4 regions of the Mesorhizobium sp. KR1-2 genome follow, and region 2 is predicted to be linked to each of the others. Evidence: riboswitches for the same ligand, from Rfam matches in the RefSeq annotation. Region 2 holds a riboswitch; each other region holds the start of a gene.
What was found. Region 2 has a riboswitch for cobalamin ahead of ABLE85_RS06350 (DUF1636 family protein). Riboswitches for the same ligand answer to the same signal wherever they lie in the genome.
Positions count from the first base shown of each region.

Region 1: linked by a shared signal. The riboswitch ahead of ABLE85_RS16680 (aromatic ring-hydroxylating dioxygenase subunit alpha) and the one ahead of ABLE85_RS06350 (DUF1636 family protein) in region 2 are both predicted to bind cobalamin.
Region 3: linked by a shared signal. The riboswitch ahead of ABLE85_RS17390 (ABC transporter substrate-binding protein) and the one ahead of ABLE85_RS06350 (DUF1636 family protein) in region 2 are both predicted to bind cobalamin.
Region 4: linked by a shared signal. The riboswitch ahead of bluB (5,6-dimethylbenzimidazole synthase) and the one ahead of ABLE85_RS06350 (DUF1636 family protein) in region 2 are both predicted to bind cobalamin.

Region 1 covers NZ_JBDZDS010000008.1:109,056-112,431, forward strand. The annotation lists gene ABLE85_RS16675 (aspartate aminotransferase family protein) at 1-721, shown strand, start outside; cobalamin riboswitch at 1,162-1,365, shown strand; gene ABLE85_RS16680 (aromatic ring-hydroxylating dioxygenase subunit alpha) at 1,497-2,744, shown strand; gene ABLE85_RS16685 (hybrid-cluster NAD(P)-dependent oxidoreductase) at 2,768-3,376, shown strand, end outside.
Region 2 covers NZ_JBDZDS010000002.1:446,543-449,918, reverse strand. The annotation lists gene cobN (cobaltochelatase subunit CobN) at 1-895, opposite strand, end outside; gene cobW (cobalamin biosynthesis protein CobW) at 911-1,948, opposite strand; gene ABLE85_RS06350 (DUF1636 family protein) at 1,945-2,343, opposite strand; cobalamin riboswitch at 2,408-2,611, opposite strand; gene ABLE85_RS06345 (winged helix-turn-helix domain-containing protein) at 2,640-3,376, opposite strand, start outside.
Region 3 covers NZ_JBDZDS010000009.1:821-4,196, reverse strand. The annotation lists gene ABLE85_RS17395 (hypothetical protein) at 285-692, shown strand; cobalamin riboswitch at 880-1,074, shown strand; gene ABLE85_RS17390 (ABC transporter substrate-binding protein) at 1,227-2,243, shown strand; gene ABLE85_RS17385 (iron ABC transporter permease) at 2,240-3,292, shown strand; gene ABLE85_RS17380 (ABC transporter ATP-binding protein) at 3,289-3,376, shown strand, end outside.
Region 4 covers NZ_JBDZDS010000001.1:448,325-451,700, forward strand. The annotation lists gene ribB (3,4-dihydroxy-2-butanone-4-phosphate synthase) at 1-319, shown strand, start outside; gene ABLE85_RS02165 (hypothetical protein) at 407-1,390, shown strand; gene bluB (5,6-dimethylbenzimidazole synthase) at 1,397-2,128, opposite strand; cobalamin riboswitch at 2,177-2,357, opposite strand; gene ABLE85_RS02175 (histone deacetylase family protein) at 2,581-3,376, shown strand, end outside.

The DNA.
Region 1 (3,376 bases), on a different contig from region 2:
AACCGTTGCCGCCTTCATCGGCGAGCCGGTGATGGGCGCGGGCGGCGTCGTTGTGCCGCCGGCCGGTTACTGGGAGAAGATCCAGGCGGTGCTGGCCAAGTACGACATCCTGCTGGTGGCCGACGAGGTCATCTGCGGCTTCGGCCGCACCGGCGAGATGTTCGGCTCGCAGACCATGGGCATGCGGCCCGACATCATGGTCATGTCGAAGCAGCTGTCCTCGTCCTACCTGCCGATCTCGGCGCTGATGATCAACGATCGCGTGTTCGAGCCGATCGCCGACGAAAGCAACCGCATCGGCACCTTCGGTCACGGCTTCACCGCCGGCGGTCATCCGGTCGCGGCTGCGGTCGCGCTGGAAAACATCCGCCTGATCGAGGAGCGCAACCTGGTCGATAACGCTCGCGAGGTCGGCGCCTACATGCAGCAGCGCCTGCGCGAGCTGGCTTCGCACGAGCTGGTCGGCGAAGTGCGCGGCGTCGGTCTCATCGCGGCGATCGAGACGGTGGCCGACAAGGCGACCAAGGCGCCGTGGGGCCAGGTCGGTGCGCTGGGCGCGCTGGTCAACGGCCAGCTGCAGCAGAACGGCGTGATCTCCCGCGCCATGGGCGACTCGATCGCCTTCTGCCCGCCGCTCATCATCACCAAGGCGCAGGTCGACGACATCGTCGCCGCGCTCCGCACGTCGCTCGACGCGGCGCTGGCTCAGGTCAAGGCCTGATCCCAAGCCACCAACAAAGAACCCGGCAAGAAGGAATTCTTGCCGGGTTCATTCTTTTTGGGAGGTGCGAAGGCTGCGGGATTGCATGCGGCCCAGCATGGCCAATCAGTTCTGAGGAATAGTCTTTCGGGTGTTCAGGCGAAGGGCGCGGCCACGCCAGCGCCTCGCGGCGCCGCGAGCGGTTCCAGCGCCACAGGTCGCGGCTGAGAATGCCGAGCACGGTCAGCGAGATCACGCGTGCGTCAGCCGCCGGTCGCCCACTTTTCCAAACATTTTCTCGACACTCCGAAGCGCGGCCGGACCTGGCCGCGCGCTCGTGTGTTGCGCTGCCGCTTGGCGCGGCACACGCCATCGCTTCGTCGCGATCACATCTTTTGCACTGTCGTCTTTGCGTTTGGGACATGTCGCATTCGCGTGCGCCACCCCCCGCTGTCCGATGCTCTAATCGGGATACTTCAGGTGCCGGCCCCGGAAACGGGTCCGGAGAATTGGGAAGCCGGTTAGAATCCGGCGCTGCCCCCGCAACGGTGGTGGAGTGTGTCATGGCGGGAGACCACTGGGCGAAATGCCTGGGAAGGTGTCCGTGACGGTCCTGCAGGACCAACTCCTCAGCCCGGAAACCAGCCTGATGTCGTTTGAACCCGACTGATCGCGGTGGGCGGTCAAGTGGCGGAGCGTTGCGCGTCGGCAGCCTTGCCTGGCTGTGAGCGCAATCTTCCTCCCCTGAAATCACCACCAGTTCAGTCCTTGTGCGCCAGCAAAGCGAGGACAGGACATGGATACACGCACCGAAATGCTGAGGCAGATCCGCAGCCGCCGTGACGGCTTCAGCCTTGAGCAGCCCTTCTACATCGACCCCGACTATTTCAAACTCGACATGGAGCTGATCTGGTATCGCGACTGGCTGTTTGTCGGCCACGACTGCGAGCTGCCCAAGACCGGCAGCTACATGACCGTCCAGATCGGCGATTTCCCGGTGGTGGTCGTTCGCGACCAGAACGGTGACATCCGCGCCTTCCACAACTCCTGCCGCCATCGCGGCAGCCGCGTGTGCACCGCTCACAAGGGCACGGCGGCGAAGCTCGTCTGCCCCTATCACCAGTGGACCTACGAGCTTGACGGCCGCCTGCTGTTCGCCCGCCAGATGGGGCCGGATTTCGACGCCAGCGGCTTTGGCCTCAAGCCCGTCGCCTGCGAAAGCGTGGGCGGCTACGTCTTCATCTGTCTGGCCGACGAGCCGGCCGACTTTGCGCCGATGCGGGTTATGGTCGAACCCTACCTCCTGCCGCACCGGTTGCGCGACGCCAAGGTCGCCCACGAAACTACCATCATCGAAAAGGGCAACTGGAAGCTGGTGTGGGAAAACAACCGCGAGTGCTACCACTGCGCCGGCAACCATCCCGAACTGTGCAAGACCTTCCCCGAGGCGCCGAACGTGACCGGCGTCAATGGCGCCGACAGCGACCCGGAGATGGTGGCGCACTGGCAGAAATGCGAGGCGGCCGGTCTGCCGAGCAAATTCCGCATCGATGCCGCCGGCCAGTACCGCGCCACGCGCACGCCGCTGCTGCGCGATGCCGTCAGCTACACCATGACCGGCAAGCGCGCAGTGCAGCGCAACCTGTCCGACAGCGTCTCGGCCGACCGTATCGGCTCGCTGCTGCTCTATCACTACCCGACGACGTGGAACCACGTGCTGGGCGACCACGCGGTTACCTTCCGCGTGCTGCCCATCAGTGCCACTGAAACGGCGGTGACGACGAAGTGGCTGGTGCACAAGGATGCGGTGGAAGGCGTCGACTACGATCTTGCCGAACTCACTCATGTCTGGACCGAGACCAACGACCAGGACCGGCGGATCGTCGAGGAGAACGCCTTCGGCATCAAGTCGCCGGCCTACGAGCCCGGACCCTATTCGGAGGTGCATGAAGGCGGCGTGATCCAGTTCGTCGACTGGTATTGCGGCTTCATCGAGCCGCGCCTTGCCGAGGGCGAAAAGCCCTCGCTGCGCAGCGTCGCCTGAGGCGGGAGGGCGGGATGAACGCCATGACCTCCATCAGCCTCTATAAGCATCTCGACCAGATGCTGCCATGGAACGACAAGCTGCAGGTGCTGGAATGCATCGGCGTGGCGGACGAGGCGCCGCAGGTGAAGACCTTCACCTTCCGCTCCGACAACCAGACCTGGTTCCGCTACCAGCCGGGCCAGTTCGTCACGCTGGAGCTGCCGGTGGGCGCGGAGCCCGTGCTACGCACCTATACGCTGTCGTCCAGCCCCTCGCGGCCCTTTTCAATCGCGGTCACCGTCAAGGCGCAGGCCGACAGCGTCGGCACGCGCTGGATGTTCGATCACCTGCGGCCGGGCATGCATGTGAAGGCCTATGGCCCGGCCGGCGACTTTTCGCTGCACAACCACCCGGCGGCTAAGTACCTGTTCATCTCGGCGGGGTCGGGTATCACGCCGATGATGTCGATGACCCGCTGGCTGAACGATTTCGCGCCTCAGACCGACGTCGCCTTCGTCAACTGCGCGCGGCGGCCGGAAGAGATCATCTTCCGCAAGGAACTGGAACTGCTCGGCAACCAGATGCCGGGTCTCTCGCTCGGCTTCCTGGTCGAAGAGCGGTCGAGCCGCGAAAGCTGGTTCGGCCATATG
Region 2 (3,376 bases):
CCCAGGCATCGCGGCGCGTGGTGGCGACGATGACCTGGAATACCGGCGCGCCCGCGCGGTCGAACAGCGTTTCCACGCCCGGCTCGGCGCTGCTGGCAAAGGCGGTGGCGGTGATGATGGCCGCGGGTTTCAGGTCCGCCAGCGCGCTTTCCACGAAGGCGAGGGAGGTTTTGTCTTTCAGGCTGGAGACGAAGATGGGAACAGGCGCGATGCCGTGTCCGCGCAACGCCTCGACCAACGCATCGATCGGACCGACATCGGCCGCCAGTAGCATCGAGCGGTAGAAGAGGATCGGGATGACGGGGGCGTCTGCCACCACTGCAGCGGCGGCCTCCACCACGCCCTTGCCGGGCTCGTAAAATCCGGCCTTCGGCACCGCAACCGGCTCCGCCACGCCACCCTGGCCGCCCGCAAGTCCGGCGAGCTGGCGCATCAGGGCGCGCATATTGTCCGGCCCACCCTCGCGGAAATAGGCGAGCAGCAGGTCGAGTTTTTCGCGCGGCAAGGTCGAGCATTCGATCAGCCGCTGGTCCTCGTCGTGGCTTTCACCCGGCAGCAGCGCGAGATGGATTTTTTTGTCCCGGCAGATGGCGGCCAGCCGGTCGCAGCCATAGCGCCACCAGTCGTAGCCGCCGAGGATGCGCACGAGAATGATCTTGGCATGCGCGGCCACGCTGTCGACCCACAGGTCCACCGACATCGGGTGGCGCAGGTCGCGAAGTGCTGCCAGCCGCATGGAGGGCAGGGTGTCCGCCTCCTGCCGCCACGCCGCCGCCAGCCCGGCCAGATCGCTGTCGGTGAAGGACAGCGCCACGACATCCGCCGGCGTCTGCCGAAGGTCGACCGGCTCGATCAGATCGTCGAGCGAGGCGGATGTCGTGGTCAGTATGTGCATGGCCGTGCGCCTGGCTCAGTTTGCCAGAATGCGCTCGATGGCCTCGCGGTTCAGGCCCTTCAGCCCGATGACGACGAGACGCGAGCGGCGGTCCTCGGCCGACGTCCAGGCGCGGTCATAATAATGGTTCACGCGCGGGCCAACGGCCTGCACCAGAAGCCGCATCGGCTTGCCGGCGACATCGACGAAACCCTTCACGCGCAGCACGTTCTCCTGTTCGGCGGCAGTCGCCACGCGGTTTGCCAGGTCCTCGGGGCTGGCGATGGCCGGCAGTTCCACGATGAAGCTGTCAAAATCGTCGTGCTCGTGGTCGAGCATGCCGTCATGCAGGGTCTTGCGGTTTTCGATGTCGTCCTCGACCGCGAGGCCGAGGCCGAGCATCACGGACGGATCGACCTTGCCGTGCGCGCTCGGCACAACCTTCACCGCGCGCGCAAGATGCTCGCCGATCGTCGCATGGGCACGGGCGCTGCCGTCCGCGTCGATCAGGTCGCTCTTGGACAGGATGATGAGGTCGGCGCAGGCAACCTGGTCCTGGAACACTTCCTCGACCGGATCGTCGTGATCGAGCGTTTCGTCTTCCTCGCGCTGCGCCTGCAGGGCGTCCATGTCGGAGGCCACATGGCCGGCGGCAAGGGCTGCGCCGTCGACCACGGCCACGACGCCGTCGACGGTCACGCGGCTCTTCACCGAAGGCCACTGGAAGGCTTGCACCAGCGGCTTGGGCAGCGCCAGACCCGAGGTCTCGATCAGGATGTGGTCCACCTTCGGCTCACGCGACAGGATCTCGTCCAGCGCCGGCACGAAATCGTCGGCCACGGTGCAGCACAGGCAGCCGTTTGCCAGCTCGACGATGTTTTCCTCCGGGCAGGCGTCGATGCCGCAGCTCTTCAGGATTTCGCCGTCCACGCCGACATCGCCGAATTCGTTGACGATGAGCGCCAAGCGCTTGCCGTTGGCGTTTTCGAGGATGTTGCGGATCAGCGTGGTCTTGCCGGCGCCGAGAAAGCCGGTGACGACGGTGCAGGGAACGCGGGTCGCGGAGGCGGTCATGAAATGTCCTTTACTATCGCAAGAGGGGGAATACGCGCGACAAGGCCGCGCTTGAGGCTGTCGGGACGGCCGCGCCAGGGCAGGATGCCGTCGGTCGCGGTGGCGAATAGTTTTGCGCCGGTGATCAGGTCCGGCCCGCTTTCGGTCGTCAGGTCGCCGAAGACGTAGCTCCAGCAGCCCTCGCGCAGCAAAGCGGCGCTGAGGCGGCGCTTGCAGTTGCCGAGGCACTCGACCTGGCGCACGCGGATATTTTCGTTGGTCGCGGCGTGTGCTGCGCCCTGCGCCAGAAATTCGCCGGCGCGGGGGCGGGCGTCGGAGCCGGTTTCGTCCCGGCAGGATGAACAGACGACAACGGTGACGTCGGAGACATCCAAATCACGGACATCCTCGGCCAGTGCTGTCGGGTCAGCTTCGGTCTTCACTAGAATCATGCTCCTTGCCCAGGACACCCGCCGGGCGGTCGGATTTCGTTTAGACGGCAGGTCTCCTGGCTCGCGCCTCGTCGCCTCGCGCCGCCTTCCCGGAAAAATTCCAGTGGCTGTCGGCCTTCGGCTCTTCGCTTACAGTTGCGGGTACAGCTGCGGAATTGGGATTTGTCCCCGCACCGCATTCCCTCTTGGCCCCTCCCTTTGCGGAGAGGGGACCGTCGCGGCGAATTTAGGCGGGGGCGCGTTGTCCTGTCAACGCGCGGTTACGACGCCAGCGTGTCCTTGAGCGCCGGTGCAAGGTCGCCAGCCGGTACCACCTCGATGCGCTCCAGCTCCAGCCATTGCGCCATCAAGCGAAGTTCGTCGGCAAGCGCCTCGGCGGTGTGAGCGGGCGCGCCGGGTTCGGCATAGGCGGCTTGCACGCGCAGCACGCCGGCGGGCCGGTCGGCCTTCAGGTCGATGCGCGCGGCAATCGTGTCGCCGAGCAGGAAGGGCAGGACGTAGTAGCCGTATTGCCGCTTGGCGGCCGGCGTGTAGATCTCGATGCGATAGCGGAAGCAGAACAGGCGCTCGGCGCGGGAGCGTTCCCACACGACCGGGTCGAATGGGGCCAGCAGCGCGCGGGCCTCCACCTTGCGCGGCATGCGCGCACCCGTGTGCAGATAGGCCTGCTGGCTCCAGCCCTCCACGCGCACCGGCAGAAGCTCGCCCGATTCGACCAGTTCTTCCACGCGCCCCTTCACGTCGGCGGGCGAGAGACGAAAATAGTCGCGCAGGTCGCCGACCGTCGCGATGCCGAGCGCACGCGCCGAGATGCGCAACAGTTCGCGGTGCGCGTCGGCGGCCTGCGGCACGGCTGCATTATATATGGCGGCCGGCAGCACGCGTTCGGGCAGGTCGTAGAGGCGCTCGAACCCGCGCCGGGAGGCGGTGGTGATGCGCCCCGCCCAGAACAGCCATTCGAAGGCGTGCTTTTCGTCGCTCCAGCCCCACCAGCCGC
Region 3 (3,376 bases), on a different contig from region 2:
GCCGAAAGCGGTCGGTCTGCTATTGGGACATCATGGCCCGTAAGCGGCCGTTGCGTTGGGGGACTTCGCAGGCATTCGCGAAAACTGCTGGGCGAGGCCGCCGGACCAATTTTTCTGGTGATGAGACCGGGCCTCGCGCTCGGTGCCGCCGCCGAATCCTCATCACCTGGGAATCGCGCGTGACGGCACCAAACGCCCTTGGCCTTGTTCCAATTGCGGTGTTCGAGAGACGAGGACGGAGGTGGTAGTATCAGCTCCCCAACACAAATTGCGGCAGGAAAACGATGCACGCATTCAGTTTTGCCTTCGCACTGCTTGTGATCCCAGGAGTCGCAAACGCGGCCAACAACAAGTTGCAGTTCTGGAACCTGACCGCAAACACCGTCACGGAATTCTACTTGGCTCCCGCCGGGACCGAGGATTGGGGAAAGAACCAGACGAAGAACGATCCCGATGGCTCCGTCGACCACGACGAAAGATTGGTCATCAAGGACACGCCGGCCGGCACCTATGACGCCAAGCTCACAGACAAAACCGGCCGCACCTGCGTTGTGAAAAATGTAGAGGTTAAGGAAAAGGGAGTGTTCCCAATCGAAAGAGAACCAGTTGACAGGCTGCACGAAGTGACCTGCGCCACGGTCGATGTGCACAGCTATCTTGCGCGCCTTTTTGTCTTGCGGCATGCCTTGTGATGGCTCCCTGCCCCCTAGCCATCGGGCGGGACCTTTGGTCGCGGCAGTCGGGCCGCGAATGGCTCGAAGGCCAGATCAGTGTCAGGCAATGAATTTCCGACGGTTTCCTTCGCGATCGGGCGAAGACCAAGGAAAAAGGTCGCCATTTTCCACGCCATTTCAGTGACTTGATGCGGGCGAAGCAATCCGCTAGGAACCATGCGTCGGTTCCCGCAAGGGAATAACAGGGAATTCGCCGCGGCTTGACCCGCGAAACGAAACTGCCCCCGCAACTGTAGGCGGTTAGTACCTTCTCAAAAATGCCACTGGGTATCTGCCCGGGAAGGCCGAGAAGGACCATGACCCGTCAGTCAGGAGACCTACCGACACCTGTAAACTCAACGCGCCGGGCGGGGATGTCCGGGGAGGTTTGTCGATGTCGTACACCACAGGTGGATTGCAGTTGCGTCATGCCCATTCGGGCGTGAGCGATCATCGTCGTGCTGACCCGAATCCTTCGATCCCGGCCACCCACAGATCGGAGATCTTCGCGTCATGACAGCTTCGCGCCTGGCACTTGCTGCCGCCAGCCTTGCATTCCTTACGGCCACTGCTGCGGCCGAGCCCACCAAATATCCGCTGACCCTCGAAAACTGCGGGGAGAAGATCGCCTTCGACAAGGCGCCCGCAAGCGCTGTCACGGTCGGCCAGGCGGCGACCGAAGTTCTTTACTCTCTCGGCCTCGGCGACAAGGTCTCCGGCACCTCGGTCTGGTTCACCGAAGTGCTGCCGCAGTTCAAGGCGATCAACGACAAGATCGAGCGGCTGGCCGACAACGACCCGAGCTTCGAGAGCGTGGTCGCCAAGCGTCCGGACCTGGTGGCCGTGCAGTTCGAATGGCATGTCGGGCCGAGCGGCATTGTCGCCACCCGCACGCAGTTCCACGATGTCGGCATCCCCACCTATGTGCTGCCGACGGACTGCGTCGCGAAAGATAACACGATAGGCGTTGACGGCACCCGCAGCGAGTTGTTTTCGACCGCGGCGATCCATCAGGGCGTGCGGGAGCTGGCCACCATTTTCGACATGCAGGACAAGGGTGAGGAACTCGTCGCCGACCTGACCAAGCGCGAAGCCGCCGCGGTCGAGCGCGCCAAGGCGCTCAACCTCAAGGATGTATCGGCCGTGTTCTGGTTCTCCAGCGCGGAGATGGACATCGATCCCTATGTCGCAGGGCGCAAGGGGGCGCCGGCCTACATGATGGACAAGCTCGGCATCAGGAACATCGCCGGGTCGGACGAAGAGTGGCCGGTGGTCGGCTGGGAAACCATCGCCAAGGCCAATCCGACGATCATCGTCATCGCCAGGATGGATCGCCGGCGCTTCCCGGCCGACGACTACGAGAAGAAGCTCGAATTCCTGAAGACCGATCCGGTCGCCAGCCAGATGGATGCGGTCAAGAACAACCGCATCGTCGTCATGGACGCCCACGCGATGGACGCGACCATCCGCACGGTCTCCGGCATCGAGGCCCTCGCCGACTCACTCGAGAAATTCGGACTGGCGAAGTGAGCCTGGCTTTTGTCCGACAAGCGCAGATCTCCCGGCTCGGCCGGGGGATATTGGGTTTCCTTGCGCTCGCGGCCGCGATCCTTGCCGGCACATGCATCGGCGAGACCCCCATCACCGTCGGTGTGGTGCTGCAGACGCTGGCCAACAAGATTTTTGGCACGGCCTATGTGCTCGATCCCATCGAGATGGGGATCATCTGGAACTACCGCCTGCCGCGCGCCATCGTTGCCGCCTGCTGTGGCTCGGGACTGGCGATCTCCGGCATGGTGCTGCAGTCGCTGCTGCGGAACGCCCTGGCCGACCCGTATCTGCTCGGCATCTCGGCTGGAGCTTCAACCGGCGCGGTGATGGTGACCGTCGCTGGCCTTGGCGCCGGCGCGATCTCCATGTCGCTCGGCGCCTTTGCCGGTGCCGTCGCGGCCTTCCTGCTGGTGGCGGTCCTGGCCCGGGCCGCGGGCGGCGGCGTGACGCTTCACGGCACCGGCCAGATCGTGCTCGCAGGCATTGCCGGCTCACAGCTCTTCAACGCGCTGACCTCCTTCATCATCACCAAGTCCGCCAATGCCGAGCAGGCAAGAGGCATCATGTTCTGGCTGCTCGGCAATTTGAGCGGCGCGCGCTGGCCCGATGTCTGGCTGGCGGTGCCGGTCGCCCTTCTCGGGCTCCTCGCTTGCATCTGGTATGCCCGCGCGCTCGACGCCTTCGCCTTCGGATCGGAATCGGCCGCCTCGCTCGGCGTGCCAGTGCGGACCGTCCAGGTCACGCTGATCGGCATCACCGCCCTGGTGACGGCGGTGATGGTCAGCATCGTCGGCTCGATCGGCTTCGTCGGCCTCGTCATTCCCCATGCGGCGCGCTTCCTGGTCGGCGTTCGGCACGGCCGGCTCGGCCCCGCCACGGCGCTCATCGGCGCGGCCTTCCTCATCGCCGCCGACGTGCTCTCCAGAACGATCATCAAGGGCCAGGTCCTGCCCATCGGTGTCATCACCGCCCTGGTGGGCGCACCGGCCTTTGCCGCGATCCTCATCCGCGGACGGCGCGCCCGATGATCCTGGAAGCCACAAATCTCGGCTCGATCGCCCGCGGCGCGCCCATCCTGTCGAACGTCGACCTCACCGTAAAAGAGGGCGAAA
Region 4 (3,376 bases), on a different contig from region 2:
GGCCGACGTGTTCGGCACTGGTCACGACCTCCAGTCGATCATGAAATCCATGGGCGAGTGCAAGCGCGGCGTCATCGTCTATCTGCGCGAGGGTTCGGTGGGCGTTGCCCACCAGGACCGCAACCGCCCGCTGCACAACGAGGCGGAAGCCCACGCCGAAGCCCGCAAGCGCGAGAGCGAGTGGCGCGAGATCGGCCTCGGCGCGCAGATACTGCGCGACCTCGGCATCTCCTCGATCAACCTGATCGCCTCGCGCGAGCGCCACTATGTCGGCCTCGAAGGTTTCGGCATCAAGATCGCCAAAACTGAAATTCTCTAGCGAGAAACGTCGCTGCCGCGCGGCAGACGCTTGACAATATTTCCCCTCAGGACATGCTAAATTTGCCTGTCTTGGGGGGATTATTGCATGTGGGACTTCGATATCGGCAAGACGCTGTCGATGATGATGAAGACATGGCCCTTCATCGTCTTTCGCATGATCGTGTTTTTTGCAATCACCGCGGCATATGTGCTTGCGACAGGCGCCGGAGCTGGCGTCGGTTATGGCGCAGGCCACATCTTCGGCGGCGAGGACGGTCCCGCCACCTTGTCGATCTGGGGCGGCATTATCAGCTTCGGCCTGGTGTCGCTGATCGTCTACTGGATCCGCGAATACATCCTGTACATCGTCAAGGCAGGCCACATCGCCGTCATGGTTCGGCTACTGGACGGGCACGGAGTGCCCAGCGGCCAGGGGCAGATCTCCTATGCGCGGGAGGTTGTGACCACGCGCTTTGCGGAAGCCAATATTCTCTTCGTGCTCGACCAACTGGTGAAGGGCGCCATCGCCGCGATCACCGGCCTGATCGGTGGCATCGCGGCCTTCCTCCCCATTCCCGGGCTCGACGGGCTGGTGAAGTTCGTCAACGCGGTCATTCGCCTGTCGCTGACCTATGTCGACGAGATCATCCTCGCCTACAACATTCGCCTCGACAGCCACAGCCCCTACGAGACCGCGCGCCAGGGCGTCGTCCTCTACGCGCAGAACGCCGGCACCATGGTCAAGAACGCCGTGTGGCTTGCGATCGTCATGTGGGGCCTGACCTTCGTCATCTTCCTGATGATGCTGACGCCGGCGGCAGCCATCCTCTACATGATGCCGGGGCAACTGGCGGGCTGGGCCTTCGTGCTGGCGATCGTGTTCGCCTGGGCCATCAAGGCGGCGCTGATCGAGCCCTTCGCCATCGCCTCGCTGATGCAGGTCTATTTCAAGACTATCGAAGGGCAGGTGCCCAATCCGGACTGGGATCGCCGGCTGGCCGAGGCATCGGGCAAGTTCCGCGAGCTGAAGGACAAGGCGCTGGGCTCGGCTGGCGGGGCGGCATGGCAGCCGGCCAAGCAGGCTCGCTAAGCATGCTCAGGGTCGCCAGGACAGGGATTCACTGGCTACGGTTTCCTTGAGTAAGGTTTCTCCGGCGCCACCGAAGGCCTCGCTCATGATGAGCTCGGGCAGGGGCAGGCGATTGCCCCAGCCGCTTGCTTCGAGATCCGGCTTCGGCGCGAACTGCGAGACACGGCCGACGCACAGATAGGCGATCGGCGCGACATGCTCGGGAATGCCGAGAAGCTCCTTCAGCGCCTGTTCGTCAAGAATGCTGACCCAGCCTATCCCCACGCCCTCGGCGCGCGCGGCGAGCCAGAGGTTCTGCACCGCGCAAACGGTGCTGTAGAGGTCCATCTGCGGGTTGTGCCAGCGGCCGAGCGGCGAGTTTTCCGAGCGCCGGCGGTCGCAGGTGATGCAGAGGTTCAGCGCGCTTTCGCAAATGCCTTCGAGCTTCAGCTTGCGGTAGAGCGCCTGCCGCTCGGCGGCGATGGCGTGCAGTTCCTGCTCGCGGGCGGTGAGGAACAGGTCGCGCACCCGCTCGCGTCGCTCCATGTCCCTGATGACGATGAAGTTCCATGGCTGCATGAAGCCGACTGACGGCGCGTGATGGGCGGCCAGCAGGAGACGCGCCAGAACGGCGTCGTCCAGCGGCTCGGGCGCAAAATGGCTGCGCACGTCGCGGCGCGTAAAGATGGCGCGGTAGACCGCCTCGCGCGCGGCGTCTTCGAAGGCGTTTTCGGGCATAGGATGGCTGCTTGCCGGCATCGCGTTTCCCCTTGCGAACAGGCTCGGCATCGTTCCGCCTGACCATGCGGACGACTATTTCTGCCTGGCCGGTCTTCTGGCTCGGGTTCGTCCCGCCATCGGCGCCTTCCCGTTCCGCAGAACAGTGGCATCTACCGATGCGGTCCCCCTTACAGCGTTGGGCACGCCGCGGATTTGCACCGCGTTCCCGATTCTCCCGCCTTAGAGCGCGATGGCTTCTCCTTGAAACGCCATCTTGCTCCCAGTTTCTGGAGCATGATCTTGTCCGAAAAGTCTGTAACTTTTCGGGATCATGCTCTAAGGCGGGCACCTTGCAGCGCGGCGACACTATCGCGAAATGGCTGGCGGTCCATCCTCGCCATGCGACATGGACTTTGGAGAAAGAACGATTTTCCCCAGGCTTCGGCAGGTAGTGCGTGGCGACGCGCGCCATTGCTGATAAGCTGCCCGGCATGACCACGCGCCTTTATTCGCATCCTATCTATCTCGAGCACCTGACGCCGCCGGGGCACCCGGAGCGCCCGGACCGGCTGCGCGCGATCGCGCGCGTGCTGGAGGACGAGGCCTTTTCGGACCTCGTGCGCGTCGAGGCGCCGGAGGGCGACGAGGCGACGATCCTTTTCGCCCATCCCGAGAGCTTCGTGGACAGGATTCGCGCGGCGATCCCCGAGGAGGGGCTCGTGGGCATCGACCCAGACACCACGGTCAGCCCCAAGAGCTGGCAGGCGGCGCTGACGGCGATCGGCGCGGCCAATGCCGCGGTGGACGACGTGTTCACCGGCAAGGCCGACAATGTCTTCGTGGCGGCGCGCCCGCCAGGCCACCATGCCGAGAAGACGACGGCGATGGGTTTTTGCCTGTTCAACAATGCCGCGATCGCGGCCCGCTACGCGCAGCGCAAATTTGGTGCCGAGCGTGTTGCCATCGTCGACTGGGACGTGCACCACGGCAACGGCACGCAGGACATCTTCTGGAGTGATCCGAGCGTGCTGTTCTGCTCCACGCACCAGATGCCGCTCTATCCGGGCACGGGAGCCAAGGACGAGACCGGCGCGGGCAACATCGTCAACGCGCCGCTGTCGCCGGAGAGCGGCGGCGACTTGTTCCGCGAAGCGTTCCGCGCACGCGTGCTTCCGGCGCTCGATGCCTTCGGCCCGGACCTGGTCATCATCTCGGCCGGTTTCGACGCGCACCATCGCGACCCGCTGGCACAGATCAATCTGACCGAAGAGGACTTCGACTGGGCGA